4 regions of the Streptomyces sp. NPDC127177 genome follow, and region 4 is predicted to be linked to each of the others. Evidence: riboswitches for the same ligand, from Rfam matches in the RefSeq annotation. Region 4 holds a riboswitch; each other region holds the start of a gene.
What was found. A riboswitch is a leader RNA that binds a small molecule or an ion and turns the genes downstream of it on or off. The one in region 4 is predicted to bind thiamine pyrophosphate.
Positions count from the first base shown of each region.

Region 1 (4,182 bases), on a different contig from region 4:
CCGTGGGCAGGGCCAGCAGTTGCGCGGTCTGCCGGTAGATCTCCACCTCCAGGGTGGAGAAGCCGGGACCGCCGAGGATCTGCACGACGCCGAACGAGGTGAAGGTGAAGAGGAAGACCATCAGCGCCGCGGCGGCCAGGGCTGGGGCGAGCGCCGGAAGGGTGACGCGCCGCCAGGCGGCGAAGCGCCCGGCGCCCAGGACCCGTGCGGCCTCCTCCTGGCGGGGGTCGAGCTGCGACCAGAGCCCGCCGACGGTACGTACGACGACGGCGTAGTTGAAGAAGACGTGGGCCAGCAGGATCGCCCACACGGTGGTGTCGAGCCGTACGCCCCACAGGTCGTCGAGGAGGCCGCCGCGGCCGAGCAACGCGAGGAACGCGGTGCCCACGACGACGGTCGGCAGGACGAACGGCACGGTGACGACCGCCCGCAGCAACTGCTTGCCCGGGAAGTCGAACCGGGCGAACACGTAGGCGCCCGGCAGGGCGATCAGCAGGGTCAGCGCGGTCGAGGCGAGCGCCTGCCAGAGGGTGAACCAGAGGACGTCCAGGATGTCCGGCCGGGTCAGCACCTCGCCGAACCGACCGAACTGCCAGACGCCGTCGGCCTTGAGTCCGCGTCCGACGATCGCGACGACGGGGTAGGCGAAGAACAGCGCGAAGAAGGCGACGGGCACGGCCATCAGGCCGAGCCGCACCGCGCTCCCGCGCCGCGCCCGGGCGCGCGCGCCCTTCCCGCCCGCGCCCGGTCCGCGTACGGGAGGCTTCGCTACTTCACTACGAGCGAGGACCATGACTGGACCCACTGCTCACGGTTCTTGGCGATCGTGTCCGGTGCGACGGTCGTCGGTTTGCCGACGGTGGCGCCGAACTTCGTGAAGAGGTCCGGCACCTTCGCCCCCTTGGTCACCGGGCTGACGAACATGTTGAGCGGCATGTCCTCCTGGAACTTCTTGCCGATCAGGAAGTCCAGCAGGGCCTTGCCGCCCGCCTCGTTCTTGGCACCGTCCAGCAGACCGGCGAACTCGATCTGGCGGAAGCACGTCCCGGTGGCGACCCCGGTCGGGGCGGTCTTCGGCTTCGGGTCCGCGTACAGCACCTCGACGGGCGGGCTGGAGGCGTAGCTGACGACGAGCGGCCGGTCGGCCTTGGCCTTCCTGCCGCCCGCGGAGCCGGAGAACTCCTCGTTGTACGCCTGCTCCCAGCCGTCGACGACCTTGACGCCGTTGTTCTTCAGCTTCTTCCAGTAGTCCTGGTAGCCGTCCTTGCCGTACGTGGCGACGGTCCCGAGGAGGAAGCCGAGGCCGGGCGATGAGGTCGCGGCGTTCTCGGTGACGAGGAGGTCCTTGTACGCGGGCTTCGCCAGGTCGTCGAAGGACTTCGGCGGCGCGAGCTTCTTGTCGGCGAAGTACTTCTTGTCGTAGTTGACGCAGATGTCGCCGGTGTCGACCGGGGTGACCCGGTGCTTCGCCGCGTCCAGCTGGACGTCGTCCGCGACCTGGCCGAGCCCCTTGGCCGCGTACGGCGTGAAGAGACCGTTGTCGAGGGCGCGCGAGAGGAGGGTGTTGTCGACGCCGAAGAACACATCGCCCCGGGGCGAGCCCTTGGTCAGGATCTCCTGGTTGAGGGCGGCGCCCGCGTCTCCGCTCTTCAGCACCTTGACGGTGTAGCCGGTCTCCCGGGTGAACTCCTTCAGTACGCCCTTGGAGGCGTTGAAGGAGTCGTGGCTGACGAGTGTGACGGTCTTGGAGCCGGAACCCCCGGAGGGTCCGGAGCCGGACGCCGAGTCGTCGGAGCTTCCGCATCCGGCGAGCGCCGTGGCTCCGAGCGCGGCGGCGACGGCCGTCACCGCGATCTTCTTGGTGGTGCTCATGTGATTCCTCCTGGGATGACCAGGAAGAGACGCGGCCCTGCCCGCGCCGGTGGAGAACCGGAAGCGGGCAGGGCGCAACAGCTTGAGTAAGGTCCGAACTTCCTACCCGGAATGACCCGGGCGAGGTTCAGAGGGTCTGCGGCCAACCTGTCCTCGGTGCCGCACTCTCAGCGCTGTGGCGCTCCCCTGTCGGAATATGAAGTTGATTCGAGCCCCAGGCTACACGGCCGTTTTCGGCCTCAGCGCTCGGATGCCGCCAGCTGCCCGCAGGCCCCGTCGATCTCCTGACCGCGGGTGTCCCGCACGGTCACCGGCACCCCGTGGGCGGCGATGGCCTCGACGAAGGCCTTCTCGTCCTCGGGCCTCGAGGCGGTCCACTTCGAGCCGGGCGTGGGGTTCAGCGGGATCAGGTTGACGTGCACCCGCTTGCCCTTGAGGAGCCGGCCCAGCCGGTCGCCGCGCCAGGCCTGGTCGTTGATGTCGCGGATCAGCGCGTACTCGATGGAGATGCGGCGTCCGGACTTCTCCGCGTACTCCCACGCGGCGTCCAGCACCTCGCGCACCTTCCACCGGGTGTTGACCGGTACGAGGGTGTCGCGCAGCTCGTCGTCGGGGGCGTGCAGCGACACGGCGAGACGGCACTTGAAGCCCTCGTCGGCGAACCGCAGCATCGCCGGCACCAGGCCGACTGTGGAGACGGTGATCCCGCGCTGCGACAGCCCCAGCCCGTCGGGCTCGGGGTCGGTCAGCCGGCGGATCGCCCCGACCACGCGGTTGTAGTTGGCGAGCGGCTCGCCCATGCCCATGAAGACGATGTTGGAGAGCCGCGCCGGGCCTCCCGGGACCTCGCCGTCGCGCAACGCCCGCATGCCGTCCACGATCTGGTGGACGATCTCCGCGGTCGAGAGGTTGCGGTCGAGGCCGGCCTGCCCGGTGGCGCAGAACGGGCAGTTCATCCCGCAGCCCGCCTGCGAGGAGATGCACATCGTGACCCGCTCGGGGTAGCGCATCAGGACGGACTCGACCAGCGTCCCGTCGTGCAGCTTCCACAGCGTCTTGCGGGTGGTGTCGTCGTCACAGCTGATGTGGCGGATCACGGACATCAGCTCGGGGAACAGCGCCTCGGCGAGCTTGTCCCGCGACGCGGCGGGGATGTTGGTCCACTCCGACGGGTCGTGCGCGTACCGCGCGAAGTAGTGCTGCGAGAGCTGCTGCGCGCGGAAGGGCTTCTCGCCGGTCGCGGCGACGGCTTCCTTGCGCTCGGCGGGCGTGAGGTCGGCGAGGTGCCGCGGCGGCTTCTTGGCTCCGCGGGGCGCGACAAAAGTGAGTTCTCCGGGCTTAGGCATGGTTCTTCCAGTGTCGCAGACAGAACAGTGAGGGCCCGCCGCCCTGTGGACAACGGACCCTCACTCATAAAATCGCAGGTCAGAATGGGTGACTCAGCGGTAGGTCAGCTGGAGCCGACGAAAATCACCATCAGCAGCCAGACCACCGGGGCGGTCGGCAGCAGGGAGTCCAGCCGGTCCATGATCCCGCCGTGCCCGGGGAGCAGCGTGCCCATGTCCTTGATCCCGAGATCCCGCTTGATCATGGACTCGCCCAGGTCACCGAGGGTGGCGCTGGCCGCGACCACGAGGCCGAGCAGCAGGCCCTGCCACCAGGAGCCGCCGTCGATCAGGAACTGCATGCACAGGGCTCCGGCCACCATGGCGAAGGTGACGGCTCCGAAGAGGCCCTCGCGGGTCTTTCCGGGGCTGATCCTCGGGGCGAGCTTGTGCTTGCCGAACCGCCAGCCGACGGCGTACGCGCCGGTGTCACTGACCACGGTCAGCAGCAGGAACGTCAGGACCCGCTGCGGCCCGTCGTCCGCCCTCAGCAGCATGGCGACGAAGGTGGCCAGGAAGGGGACGTAGAACGCGGCGAACACCCCGGCCGTGACGTCCTTGAGGTAGCCCTCCGGCGGTTCGGTCATCCGCCAGACCAGCACCGCGAGGGCGGTCAGCGCCATGGCGGCCCAGGCGCCCTCGGCCCCTCGCGCGTAACCGGCGACGACCATGGCCGCACCGCCGACGGCGAGAGGGATCAGCGGGGCCTTGATCCCCTTGCGCTCCTCCAGCCGGGAGGTGAGCTCCCAGAGACCGACGACGACGGCGACCACGACCACACCGACGAAGACGGCCTTGACGATGAAGAGCGAGGCGACGACGACGGCACCCAGCCCAACGCCGACCCCTATGGCGGATCCGAGATCACGGCCCGCACGCTTCTTCTGCGGGGGTGGTGGCGCGGTGGACATGGGCTCCTGCGGCT
Region 1 is NZ_JBHXUW010000020.1:45,890-50,071, forward strand. It holds gene ACFVJX_RS14880 (ABC transporter permease) at 1-682, opposite strand, end outside; gene ACFVJX_RS14885 (thiamine ABC transporter substrate binding subunit) at 769-1,872, opposite strand; TPP riboswitch at 1,954-2,070, opposite strand; gene rlmN (23S rRNA (adenine(2503)-C(2))-methyltransferase RlmN) at 2,112-3,218, opposite strand; gene ACFVJX_RS14895 (phosphatidate cytidylyltransferase) at 3,323-4,182, opposite strand, start outside.
Region 1: linked by a shared signal. The riboswitch ahead of ACFVJX_RS14885 (thiamine ABC transporter substrate binding subunit) and the one ahead of ACFVJX_RS17655 (purine-cytosine permease family protein) in region 4 are both predicted to bind thiamine pyrophosphate.

Region 2 (4,182 bases), on a different contig from region 4:
CTTCATCGAGCAGAACTTCGGCCCGCACATCGAGCAGAAGTGCGCCGTCTTCGCCGGCTCGGCCGGCAGCGTCTCGTCGTGGAACTCCCGCGCCGTGTCCGGGTCGAGCGCCAGATTGAACTGGTCCTCCCACCGGAACTCGAACCGGGCGTCCGAGAGCGCGTCGTCCCACTCCTGCGCCCCCGGATGCCCCTTGGCGAGGTCCGCCGCGTGCGCCGCGATCTTGTGCGTGATGACCCCGGTCTTCACGTCGTCCCGGTTGGGCAGGCCGAGGTGCTCCTTGGGCGTCACGTAACAGAGCATCGCCGTCCCCCACCAGGCGATCATCGCGGCGCCGATACCGGAGGTGATGTGGTCGTACGCCGGGGCGACATCGGTGGTCAGCGGGCCGAGCGTGTAGAACGGCGCCTCCTCGCAGATCTCCTGCTGGAGGTCGATGTTCTCCTTGATCTTGTGCATCGGGACGTGTCCCGGGCCCTCGATCATCGTCTGGACCCCGAAGCGCTTGGCGACCGTGTTCAGTTCGCCGAGCGTCCGCAGTTCGGCGAACTGCGCCTCGTCGTTGGCGTCCGCGATCGATCCGGGGCGCAGCCCGTCGCCCAGGGAGTACGTCACGTCGTACGAGGCGAGGATCGTGCAGAGCTCCTCGAAGTGCTCGTACAGGAACGACTCCTTGTGGTGCGCGAGGCACCACGCGGCCATGATCGAGCCGCCCCGGGAGACGATGCCGGTCTTGCGGCGGGCCGTCAGCGGCACGTACGGCAGGCGCACGCCGGCGTGGACCGTCATGTAGTCGACGCCCTGCTCGGCCTGCTCGATGACGGTGTCCTTGTAGATCTCCCAGGTCAGCTCCTCCGCCCTGCCGTCGACCTTCTCTAGGGCCTGGTAGAGGGGCACGGTGCCGATCGGTACGGGCGAGTTGCGCAGAACCCACTCACGGGTGGTGTGAATGTTGCGGCCGGTGGAAAGGTCCATCACCGTGTCGGCGCCCCACTTGGTCGCCCAGGTCATCTTGTCCACCTCCTCCTCGATGGAGGACGTCACCGCGGAGTTGCCGATGTTGGCGTTCACCTTCACCAGGAACCGCTTGCCGATGATCATCGGCTCGGTCTCCGGGTGGTTGACGTTGGCCGGCAGCACGGCCCGGCCCGCGGCGATCTCCCCGCGGACCACCTCGGGCGCGACGTTCTCCCGGATCGCCACGTACTCCATCTCCGGGGTGATCTCGCCCCGGCGGGCGTACGCGAGCTGTGTGACGGGGCTGCCGTCCCGGCTGCGCCTCGGCCGGCGCGGACGGCCGGGGAAGACCGCGTCCAGATTGCGCAGTCCCCCGCGCGGTGAGGTGTGCTTGAGCCCGTCGTCCTCGGGACGCGCGGCGCGGCCGGCGTACTCCTCGGTGTCGCCGCGTGCCGTGATCCAGTTCTCCCGCAGAGGTGCGAGTCCGCGGCGAACGTCGGTGTCGATGACGGGATCGGTGTACGGCCCCGACGTGTCGTACAGCGTCACGTCCTTGCCGTTGGTGAGGTGCACCTGACGGACCGGCACCCGGAGGTCCGGGCGCGAGCCCTGGACGTATCCCTTGTGCCAGCCGATGGACTTCCCGGCCTCGTCGCTCTGATTGGAGGCAGGCGTGCGTGCGTCCGCTGTGGTCATGAGACCTACTCCCTACGCCGGCATTACCCGGTAACAGGTTCGGCGGTCGGCGCAGCATGTCCCGTACGGACGTACGGAGATCAGCGCCCTCTCAGCCCGGTGCTCCGAGCTCCCGCGTGTGCAAAGGTGCCACCACGCTAACGTCCTCGCCGGTGTGCTGAACAGAGGGCCTCGTTCTTCTTGCGATGATCGGCCGGTGACGTCCCCTCATAGCGACCCCGCGCAGCCGGGTCCTCAGCACACCCACTCGCACAGCCACAGCCATGGTCCCGCAGCGCCGGTCTCCACCCATCTGCGCCGGGTGATCGCCGCCGTGCTGATCCCGTTCGCGGCCGCGGTCGTGGTCGGGCTCGTGGTGCTCTGGCCCGGTGGTGCGCCGGCGCACGAACGCACAGGTGTCGGCTTCGACCGGCAGACCCAGCAGGCGAAGGTGGTGAACATCGACAAGGTCGACTGCAAGGACGTGAACGCCGCACAGCTGCCCACCAGCGGTGAGACCACCCCGCCGACGGGAGACCCGGCCGCCGGTGACGGCGGGGCCGGCCTCTGTGAGAAGGCCCGGGTCGAAGTCACGAGCGGCAAGGACAAGGGGCGCACCTTCATCGAGGTGGTCCAGCCCGACGCACCGCGACAGCTGCGGGAGGGGCAGGGGGTGGTGGTCGCCTACGCCCCCGACGCACCCCACGACCTCCAGTACTCCGTGACGGATGTGAACCGGAAGTTCCCGATGGCGCTGCTGGCCGGGATCTTCGCCGTGGCGGTGGTCGTCGTGGGCAGGCTGCGCGGGGTCATGGCACTGGTGGCGCTCGCCCTGTCGTTCGCCGTGCTGACCCTGTTCATCCTCCCGGCCATCCTGCAGGGATCGAATCCGCTGCTGGTGGCGGTCGTCGGGGCCAGCGCCATCATGCTGATCGCCCTCTACATCTGCCACGGGCTGACCGCCCGCACCTCGGTCGCCGTTCTCGGCACCCTCATCTCGCTGCTGCTGATCGGGCTGCTCGGCTCGCTCTTCATCGGCTGGGCGAGCCTGAGCGGGAACACCGACGACAGCACCGGCCTGATCCACGGTCTGTATCCGCACATCGACATGAGCGGCCTGCTTCTGGCCGGCGTCATCATCGGTTCCCTGGGGGTGCTCGACGATGTGACGGTCACCCAGACGTCGGCGGTCTGGGAACTGCACCAGGCGGATCCGACGATGCATGCGAGGCAGCTCTACCGGGCAGGGATCAGAATCGGACGCGACCACATCGCCTCAGTGGTCAACACCCTCGTGCTGGCCTATGCGGGTGCCGCGCTTCCGCTGCTGCTGCTGTTCTCGATCGCCCAGAGCAGCGTGGGGACGGTGGCCAACAGCGAACTGGTGGCGGAGGAGATCGTGCGTACGCTGGTCGGCTCGATCGGGCTGGTCGCCTCGGTGCCGGTGACCACCGCACTCGCGGCGTTGGTCGTCTCCGCGGACCGTACGGGGCTCGGCGCGGAAGCCGGGGCTTCGGCACCCGTACGGAGCGGCAGGGGACGCCGCCGACGGGCGAGGTCCTGAACGGTTGCACACGGAGCGTGATTCACCCGTTCGGCAGGTGTGGTGTTCGACCGGCAACCGGGGCCCGGGCGTGGGGTGCCTTCAGCCGGCGTTCTGTTCCTCGGCCAGAATTCGCCCCAATGCTTCTTCCAGATTGCCGTCGAAGTCACCCAGCGTGCACTCCTGGCCGAGTGGGACGAGTTTGTCCGTCCGGTCGAGAAACGCCACAAGTGGCGCCGTACCGGCCCTGAAGAGAGCGCGGTCCGCCCCCACCTGCAGCCGGATGTGGACGTCGGACAGCCCTTCGGGCTCGGTCGGCCCGATGTGCACGTCGCCGTCGCCACTGGGGCTGTTGAGGCCGTCGAGCAGCAGCTCACGGCCGAAAGCCCAGGTGACGGGGGCGTCGCCGGGCAGATGGAAGGTCATCCGGATCGCGTACGGATCGCACACTTCGTACCGGAGCTCCACCGGGATACGGAAAGAGAGCTCCTCGGAGACGAGGAAGCTCATCATGACCTCAGCTTGAACCGACTCACGCATCGTTCAACCCCGCAGTAGATGAATCTGGCCAGGAATGATCCCCCATGGCCCTATTGACGCCATCGTGGTGCACGCGATAGCAGATCACAAGGAGTGATTTTTCAGATACTGATAGAGAACACGAACGAACGCAAGAGGCTGGCCACTTCGCCACGTAGTCGTTCGACTGCGGGGAGCAACCGGTCTTCTTGTTCGAGGGGTACCGAAATGGCCATCGCCGCGGCGGCGAAACCGGCCGCGATCGGGATGGCCGCGCAGACCGTCCCCAGCGCGTACTCCTGGCGCTCGACGACGGGTTCCGTTCGTTCCAGTGATCGCAGCCGTTCAAGGAGCGCCGGACGGTCGCGTACGGAGTACCGGGTCAGCGGTCGCACCGGATGCCGGTCCAGGTGGTCCTCGCGGGCCTTCTCGTCGAGCTGGCTCAGCAGGCACAGGCCGATCGCGTGGGCGTGGCCGGTCTCGCGGAA
Region 2 is NZ_JBHXUW010000022.1:90,345-94,526, forward strand. It holds gene thiC (phosphomethylpyrimidine synthase ThiC) at 1-1,653, opposite strand, end outside; TPP riboswitch at 1,646-1,779, opposite strand; gene ACFVJX_RS16195 (YibE/F family protein) at 1,850-3,196, shown strand; gene ACFVJX_RS16200 (SsgA family sporulation/cell division regulator) at 3,278-3,715, opposite strand; gene ACFVJX_RS16205 (IclR family transcriptional regulator) at 3,817-4,182, opposite strand, start outside.
Region 2: linked by a shared signal. The riboswitch ahead of thiC (phosphomethylpyrimidine synthase ThiC) and the one ahead of ACFVJX_RS17655 (purine-cytosine permease family protein) in region 4 are both predicted to bind thiamine pyrophosphate.

Region 3 (4,182 bases), on a different contig from region 4:
CCCCCGGGGAAAACGATGACGTCGGTAGGCGGTGCGATGGGGCAGGCGGTGGTGCGGAGGGGATGCGGGCCGCGCCGTGCGGCCCGCATCCCCTGTACGGCTGTCGGTCAGACGGCGAGCGCCTGGGCGCGGCGCTTCACCTCCGTGCCACGATTCTCACTCAGCGCCTGCGCGGGCGTACCCGGCAGGCTCGGGTCGGGAGTGAAGAGCCATTCCAGCATCTCCTCGTCGGAGTAGCCGTCGTCCCTCAGGAGCGTCAGGGTCCCCGAGAGGCCCTTGACCACCTTGTTTCCGTCGATGAAAGCGGCAGGCACCTGGAGTGCCCGGTTCTCACCACGCCGTACGGCGATGAGCTGGCCCTCCTTGACCAGCTGCCGTACACGCGTCACCTCGACATCGAACAATTCGGCGATGTCGGGGAGGTGGAGCCAGGCAGGGACGAGAGCATCGATCTTTGCGTCAATCTCGGTCACAGGACAAGCCTGCCATCCCGGACTGACAGCCGATACCCGGACTCAGCCCTTCAGGGTCCCGCCACCCGTCCGCGCGCCTACTGCGGGGCCGCCGACTTCAGCGGCACGGACGCGTCGGCGACCCGCCCGGGATCGAGCCGGGTGCCCGCTTCGATGAGCTTGCGGCCCTGGATCAGATCGCGCGGCCGGCCGACGGCGAGGACCGCGACCAGGGCGCCGTCCCGCAGCCAGCACACCGACCAGGCGGGGCCGGCCGGGTCGCCGCGCCGCAGCAGGGTGTCCGCGCCTGCGTGGTGGCCCGCGTACTGCACGAACCGGCCGAACTGCTCGGACCAGAAGTACGGCACGGGGTCGTAGGCCGGCGGCCGTGCCCCGCCCCCGCCGGCCGATCCGATGATGTGGGCGGCGGCGGTGCGCGGCCCCTGCAGTGCGTTGTCCCAGTGGTGGACCAGCAGACGCGCCCCGTAGCGGGCGGAGGGGAACGACGCGCAGTCGCCGACGGCGTACACATCGGGCAGCGAGGTGCGCAGGGCCGTGTCGGCGGTCACCGATCCGTCGGGGCCGAGCGCGACGCCGGAGCCGGCCAGCCAGCCGGTGGCGGGGCGGGCGCCGATCCCGACGACGACCGCGTCGGCCGGGACGGTGCGGCCGTCCGCGAGGACCACACGGCCGGACTCGATGCGGGCCACCCGGGCCCCGGTGAGGAGTTCGGCGCCGCTCTCCGCGTACCAGGCGGCCATCGGGGCCGCGACCTCGGCGGGGAGCGCACCCGCGAGGGGCCGGTCGGCGGCCTCGACGACGGTGACCTCGCAGCCGGCGGCGCGGGCCGCGGTCGCGAACTCGGCGCCGATCCAGCCCGCGCCGACGACCACGACGGCGTGCCGGGCCTCCAGGACCGGGCGCAGCCGGGCCGCGTCGTCGAGGGTGCGCAGCAGATGGACGCCGGGCACGCCTTCGGAGCCGGGCAGCACGACGGGTTCGGCGCCGGTGGCGATGACCAGGGCGTCGTAGGGGACGGGCCCCTCGGATGTGTCCAGTTCGTGGTCGCCGCCGCGGACGCCGGTGACCTCGCAGCCCAGGCGCAGTTCGATGCCGAGCGCCTCGAAGTCGATGTCGAAGGCGGATTCCTCGGCCTTGCCGAGCAGGACCGCCTTGGACAGCGGGGGGCGGTCGTAGGGCTGGTGGGGTTCGGCGCCGATCAGGGTGACGGCGCCGGTGAATCCCTGCTCGCGCAGGGCCACCGCCGTCTGCACCCCCGCCATGCCCGCGCCGGCGACGACCACCCCGCGCCCCGCCCGCTCCGACTGCCGTTCCGGCCGCTCTGCCCGCTGCTGCTCGTTCACCCGACCACCCTAATCAACTGACGGCCCGTCAGGAAAGGGGTTCCGGGCCGTGCGGGCGGCTCGCTTCACCCGGCCCCGGGGCCGGGGTCTAGGGTGGCCCAGGTAAAACACTCGCGGGAGCCCGGACGAACCGGGCTGAGAGGGAGGCTGGGCGGCCTCCGACCGTACGAACCTGATCCGGGTCATGCCGGCGAAGGGAGGGGCTGGACGCCCATGCGTACACACCGTACGAGCGGGTCCGACGTCCTCGTCATCGGGGGCGGGATCATCGGGCTCGTGACAGCCTGGCGGGCCGCGCAGCGCGGTCTGAGCGCCGCTGTCGTCGACCCCGATCCCGGTGGCGGGGCCGCCCGCGTCGCGGCCGGCATGCTGGCCGCCGTCACCGAACTGCACTACGGCGAAGAGATGCTGCTGGGGCTCAACGTCGCCTCCGCCGCGCTCTATCCTGCGTTCGCGGCCGAGCTGGAGGCGGCGAGCGGACAGGACATCGGCTTCCGCGCCTGCGGCACCCTGGCCGTCGCGCTGGACGCCGACGACCGCGCCCATCTGCGGGAACTGCACGAGCTCCAGCGCCGGTCGGGGCTGGAGTCGGAGTGGCTCACCGGGCGGGACTGCCGCCGGCTGGAGCCGATGCTCGCGCCGGGCGTACGCGGGGGTCTGCGGGTCGACGGCGACCACCAGGTCGATCCGCGCCGGCTTGCGACCGCGCTGCTGACGGCGTGCGAGCGGGCCGGGGTCGTCCTCCACCGCCGGCGGGCCGAGCGGCTCTCGGTGGTGCAGGACCGGGCTGCCGGGGCCGTACTGGACGACGGTACGGAGGCCCGGGCCGATCAGGTGGTGCTCGCCGCCGGGAGCCTCAGCGGCCGGCTCGCGGGGGTGCCGGACCACGTCGTGCCGCCCGTCCGCCCCGTCAAGGGCCAGGTGCTCCGGCTGACCGTGCCCACCGCGTACGCCCCCTTCCTCAGCCGCACCGTGCGGGCCGTGGTCCGGGGCAGCCACGTCTATCTCGTGCCGCGCGAGAACGGCGAGCTGGTCATCGGCGCCACCAGCGAGGAGATGGGCTGGGACACCACCGTCACGGCGGGCGGTGTGTACGAGCTGCTGCGCGACGCCCACGAGCTGGTGCCCGGCATCACCGAGCTGCCGCTCACCGAGACCCGGGCCGGTCTGCGCCCCGCCTCTCCCGACAACGCGCCGCTGCTCGGCCGCACCGCGCTGCCCGGCCTCCACCTCGCCACCGGTCACCACCGCAACGGGGTGCTGCTCACGCCCGTCACCGGTGACGCCATGGCGCAGCTGCTGGCCGACGGCGAGCTGCCCGAGGTGGCCCGCCCCTTCTCCCCCGGCCGTTTCCCGGCCGCCGCACCCGTACGTCAGGAGCAGCCCGCATGACCGCGCCCGTCTCCCTCTCCGTGTCCGTGAACGGCGAGGTCGTCGCCGTCGCCGCGGGCACCACCCTGGACGCCCTCGTCGCGACCCTGACCCGGGCCCCCTCGGGGGTCGCGGCCGCGCTGAACGAGACCGTCGTCCCGCGTGGCCGGTGGTCGGCCGCGGAGCTCGCCGAGGGCGACCGCGTCGAGGTCCTGACCGCGGTCCAGGGAGGCTGACCGTGTCCGACGACCTCTTCACCCTCGGGGACAGCGTTTTCGGCTCCCGGCTGATCATGGGGACGGGCGGGGCGCCCAGCCTCGATGTGCTGGAACGCTCCCTGATCGCCTCCGGCACCGAGCTGACCACGGTCGCGATGCGCCGGCTCGACCCGACCGTGCAGGGCTCCGTGCTCTCCGTCCTGGAGCGGCTCTCCATCCGCGTCCTGCCGAACACCGCGGGCTGCTTCACGGCGGGTGAGGCCGTGCTCACCGCGCGCCTGGCCCGCGAGGCGCTCGGCACCGACTGGGTCAAGCTGGAGGTGGTGGCCGACGAGCGGACACTGCTGCCCGACCCGATCGAGCTGCTGGACGCCGCGGAGATCCTGGTGGACGACGGGTTCACCGTCCTGCCGTACACCAACGACGACCCGGTGCTGGCCCGGAAGCTGGAGGATGTGGGATGCGCGGCGATCATGCCGCTCGGCTCCCCCATCGGCTCGGGTCTGGGCATCCGCAATCCGCACAACTTCCAGCTGATCACCGAGCAGGCGGGGGTCCCGGTGATCCTGGACGCGGGCGCGGGGACGGCCTCGGACGCGGCGCTGGCGATGGAGCTCGGGTGCGCGGCTGTGATGCTCGCCTCGGCGGTGACCCGGGCCCAGGAGCCCGAGCTGATGGCCTCGGCGATGCGGCACGCGGTGGAGGGCGGCCGGCTGGCGTACCGTGCCGGCCGGATCCCCCGCCGCCACTTCGCCGAGGCGTCGTCGCCGGTGGCAG
Region 3 is NZ_JBHXUW010000006.1:34,419-38,600, reverse strand. It holds gene ACFVJX_RS06385 (Rv2175c family DNA-binding protein) at 108-473, opposite strand; gene ACFVJX_RS06380 (NAD(P)/FAD-dependent oxidoreductase) at 551-1,816, opposite strand; TPP riboswitch at 1,920-2,032, shown strand; gene thiO (glycine oxidase ThiO) at 2,030-3,208, shown strand; gene thiS (sulfur carrier protein ThiS) at 3,205-3,423, shown strand; gene ACFVJX_RS06365 (thiazole synthase) at 3,426-4,182, shown strand, end outside.
Region 3: linked by a shared signal. The riboswitch ahead of thiO (glycine oxidase ThiO) and the one ahead of ACFVJX_RS17655 (purine-cytosine permease family protein) in region 4 are both predicted to bind thiamine pyrophosphate.

Region 4 (4,182 bases):
CCTCCGGCTGTCGCAGCGCCAGGAACGCCTCTCCCGGATCAACCGTCAACTCAGCGACCTGTACGGACCGTTGTTCGCACTGACGGAGGCCAACAGCCGCATCTTCACCATCTTCGTGGAGCGCCACACCCGCCCCGGCGGCATATCGCCGTTCGCGGACGACACCCCTCCCACCGAGGAGGAGGCCGCCGAATGGCGACTGTGGGCCACCACCGTCTTCGTCCCGAACATCCAGGCCATGCGCGACCTCGTCCTCGGGCACACGGACCTCCTCAGGGAGCCGAACATGCCGCCGCTCCTGCTCAAGCTCTGTGCGCACGTCTCCGGTTACGAGATCACGGCGGCCCGCTGGGCGCAGGGCCGCTACGACACCAACCTCTCGGTCGTTTCCTTCCCGGGCGAGGAGCTCGGGGCGTACGCCCGTAGCGGATTCACCCAGCTCAAGGCGGAGCAGGCACGGCTCCTGCGGCACCGCTGAGGGCTCTCCGTACGGTTACCAGGGGCCGTGGCCGGCCAGGCCCAGCACCAGGACGGCGATGGCGGTCGCGAGGAACAGGATCCCGCCCACGATGTTGCGGGAGCCCACCCGCAGATGGGCGATGATCGCGCCGATGAAGTACAGCACGAGGCCGCAGGCCGCGAGGATGCCCAGGACGGGCACGGCGAGCCCGGCCAGCAGTCCGACGGTGCCGGCGGCCAGGAGCGTGCCGAGCACCGGGACGTACTTCCGGGGGATGCCCTTCATGTCGGCCTGGGTCTTGGGGTATTCGTGGCCGATCAGGTAGGTGACGGCGGCGGCGCCGTTGAAGACCGCGCCGAGGATGGTGACCGTGACATAGGCGGCAGACACGATATCCCCGCTTCTCCGGGGTGCGCCGTCCGGAGGCGCACCGATATGGGATGCCGTTCCCATGGATGACGAGCCGGCGACTCGAAGTGTGAGGCGGGCCGGCGAAGTGGAGTGGGATGCGCGCGGCCGGCGGTCGGCCGCACTGTCCGCGGTGCTCCTGGGGCGGCCGCGCCGTCAGGCCCGGTGGCGCAGCCGCAGCGGGGCGTAGACCGCCAGTGCGACGAGGAACGCCACCCCGTAGGCGAGGTCGGCCCCGTGCAGGGCATCCGCGACCGGACCCACGTACAGGCTGGTGCTCATGAAGGGCACCGCTGCCGCGAAGGCGGCGGCGAAGGCGGTGAGCGCGGGCCACCACGGCTGCCTGCGGGCGCTCTCGGCGGCCAGGTCGATGGGGGAGTGGCCGCGGTCCCTGGCCCGGACGAGCCAGTCGACGGCGACGATCGCGACGAACCCGGGGATCCAGTAGCCGACCAGAAGGAGCACGTTCTGGAAGCGGGTCGTGGTGTCGGCCGCGTGCATCCACAGGACGAGCGGGAAGCCCAGGGCGGCGGCGAGTGCCGCGGCGACCGGGCGCGGCAGACGTACGCCCATGGTCTGCAGCGCGAGCGATCCGCTGTAGTCGTTCATGGCGTTGCTGCACAGCGCGGCGAGCGCCACGGCGAGCAGCCCGAAGGCTCCGAGTGCGCCCCCGCCGAGCAGTGTGTCGATGCCGCGCGCGGTCTGGTCGGTGAAGACGGACGCACCCCACAGCCCGAGGGTCTGGACGGCCACGAAGGAGGCGCTGACGCCGAGCAGCGTGCACCAGAACATGCGCGGCCTGGACGCGCCGCGTGGCAGATAACGGCTGAAGTCGCTGGCGTACGGGGCCCAGGACAGCGCCAGGCTCAGGGCGATGGTGCAGGTCAGGACGAACGCCCCCGCCCGGTCCGCGCCGTGCACACTGCCGGTGGCGGCGGGGTGGACCCCGTCCAGCAGTTTCGTGGACAGGACCACGAAGGCGGCCGCGAGGACGAAGGTCATCACGGTCTGGAGCCGGTGGATCACCTCGTATCCCAGGACGCCGAGCGCGCCCTGTGCCGCCATCATGACCAGCACCCCCAGCCAGAACGGCCAGCCGCACAGCTGGGCCAGCGCGTCCCCGCCGAACAGGCCGATCAACGCGTCCCAGGCGATGGACGACAGCCACTGGAGTGCGCCGGGCAGCACGACTCCCCGGCCGAAGGCCAGCCGGGCCAGCGGCAGCTGACCGGCGCCGGTCTGGCTGCCCCAGGTCCCCAGATACGCGGTGGGCGCGGCGCCCACGAGTGTGCCGAGTACGACGGCGGTGAGCGCCGTGGCGAAGTCCAGGCCCAGCGCGATGCCGACGGTCCCGGTGAAGACGCCCGTCATCGTCAGGTTGGGGGCGAACCATACGGTGAACAGCCGGCCGGGCCCGCCGTAACGACGGTCCTCCGGCACGGGGGCTATCCCGTGCGCCTCGACGCGGAGATCGCCGGGGGCGGTGGGCATGCGCCCGTCGAACGCGGGCCGGGCCGCGGTGTCGCGCTCGTCCTGGGCATACGGCAATGACATGAAGACATCCCTCCGCCAGTGCTAACTGGTTCAGGTTCGACGGGTGTGTTCTCAGCCCCTGCGAGGGGCACCCCGTGTCCGGTGCGGCGGCCAGGATAGCCGGGTGTGCGCGAAGCGTGATGCGGGGGGTTGGAGCGTGAGCGCGCAGCGGAAGCCGCCGTGGCCCGTCGTGCTGTCGGGTGTGTTGGGGGTGCGGGCGGCGATCCGGTAGCGGTTGCGGTACGAGCGGTGGCGCAGGTACGGCGCCCCGGGATTCCTGGTGCTGAGCCGCGGAGGTGACCCCTCGGAGCTCGATGTCGAGGCCCAGGACGTCGACTTCACCGGACACACCGTCCACTGGACGGCCACCGCACCCGACGGCATCGTCCTGGAGCCGTAGAGCGGCACGCCGACGGTGCGCGGCACCCGGGGCGACACCGAGTGGGTGGGCGTCGGCGGGCGACGACACGTCGCGCGCTCGGCGGGACGCGGTCGGGGACCCGCCCCGGTGGGTGCGGGCCACGGCGGACGCGCCGGCCGGTGCCCGGACGATCACGCTGGAGTTCCGGCCGGCCTACGGGACCCGGCCGACCCCTCCCCGGTGGAGGCCGACATCCGCTGACCGGCGCAGCCGGTCGCACCGCTCAGCTGAGGACCTTGCCCACGAACGCGGAGAGATTGGCCGTGGTACGGGCGATCTGTTCCTCCGTCGTCAGCGACTCCTTGAAGCGCGCGCCGGCGGCCACGGCCTTCTTTCCCCGTACGTAGAGCGAGCAGGCCAGGTCGGTGCACATGTACAGGCCGACGGAATTGCCCTCGCGCCCCGCGGGGCCGGTCTTGCGGGCGGTCATGAGCGAGACCCCGCTGCCCGGGTGCGTGGTCAGACAGAGCGAGCACATGCTGCGGTGCAGAAACCCGCGCTGTTGGGAGGGGAAGCGCAACGAGAGGCCGGTCAGCCTCCCCTCGTGCTCGGTGACGATGTAGCTGCGCCCGGGGGCGGAGAGGTCGCGCCAGCCGAGGAAGTCCAGATGCTCCCACGGCCGCTCCTCCAGATCGCGGGGGAGCGGCAGGCGCTTGGCTTCTCCTTTGGAGCAGTTGACGAACGATGCGCGGATGTCCTGCTCGGTCACGGCCTTCATGGATACGACGCTAACTCTGCCTACGACCCCTAGGCAAACGAATAAATGATTTAGGGGTTCACCTGTGCATCCTCGGGCAGTACGGAGAGGCGGTGTGCGGGCGGGTGCTCGATGCCGAGGTCGGGCCGCCAGGCGGCGAGGATCTGCGCCGAGGGGTCGAACAACGGTGTAGGCAGTTCCTCGGGCCGGGTCCACCGCCAGGTGGCGATGAGGTGGGGTTCGGTCACCTGCGGGCTGCCCGAAGCCACGGTGACCAGGGCGGCCATCGTCACCCGGTTGATGCCACCGACCGCGTCGTGCAGCATCGCGAAGACGCCCATGTCGGCCTGGGCGACCTCCAGCCCGGTCTCCTCGCGCAGCTCCCGTACCGCCGCCGCGGCGATGGACTCGTGTGTCGGATCGACCTTCCCGCCGGGCAGCTCCCAGGTGCCGCTGTGGTGCCGTCCGAGCAGGATTCGCCCCTGCCCGTCCTGCACGATCACGCCCACGCCCAGCGCGGCCTGGGCCAGTGGTGGACGGGAGTTGCGGGCGGGGACCTGCGCCGCGTCGCTGTTCATCTCTCGGGCTCCTCGGATCGACGGCGGTCGGTGACCGTACGGGGCGTCGAGCCTACGGCGTGCCACCGGGAGGGGGCGTCCCGGC
Region 4 is NZ_JBHXUW010000025.1:89,359-93,540, reverse strand. It holds gene ACFVJX_RS17665 (hypothetical protein) at 1-478, shown strand, start outside; gene ACFVJX_RS17660 (DoxX family protein) at 494-850, opposite strand; gene ACFVJX_RS17655 (purine-cytosine permease family protein) at 1,025-2,422, opposite strand; TPP riboswitch at 2,413-2,507, opposite strand; partial or broken gene ACFVJX_RS17650 (hypothetical protein) at 2,474-2,671, opposite strand; gene ACFVJX_RS17645 (FBP domain-containing protein) at 3,046-3,540, opposite strand; gene ACFVJX_RS17640 (NUDIX hydrolase) at 3,591-4,097, opposite strand.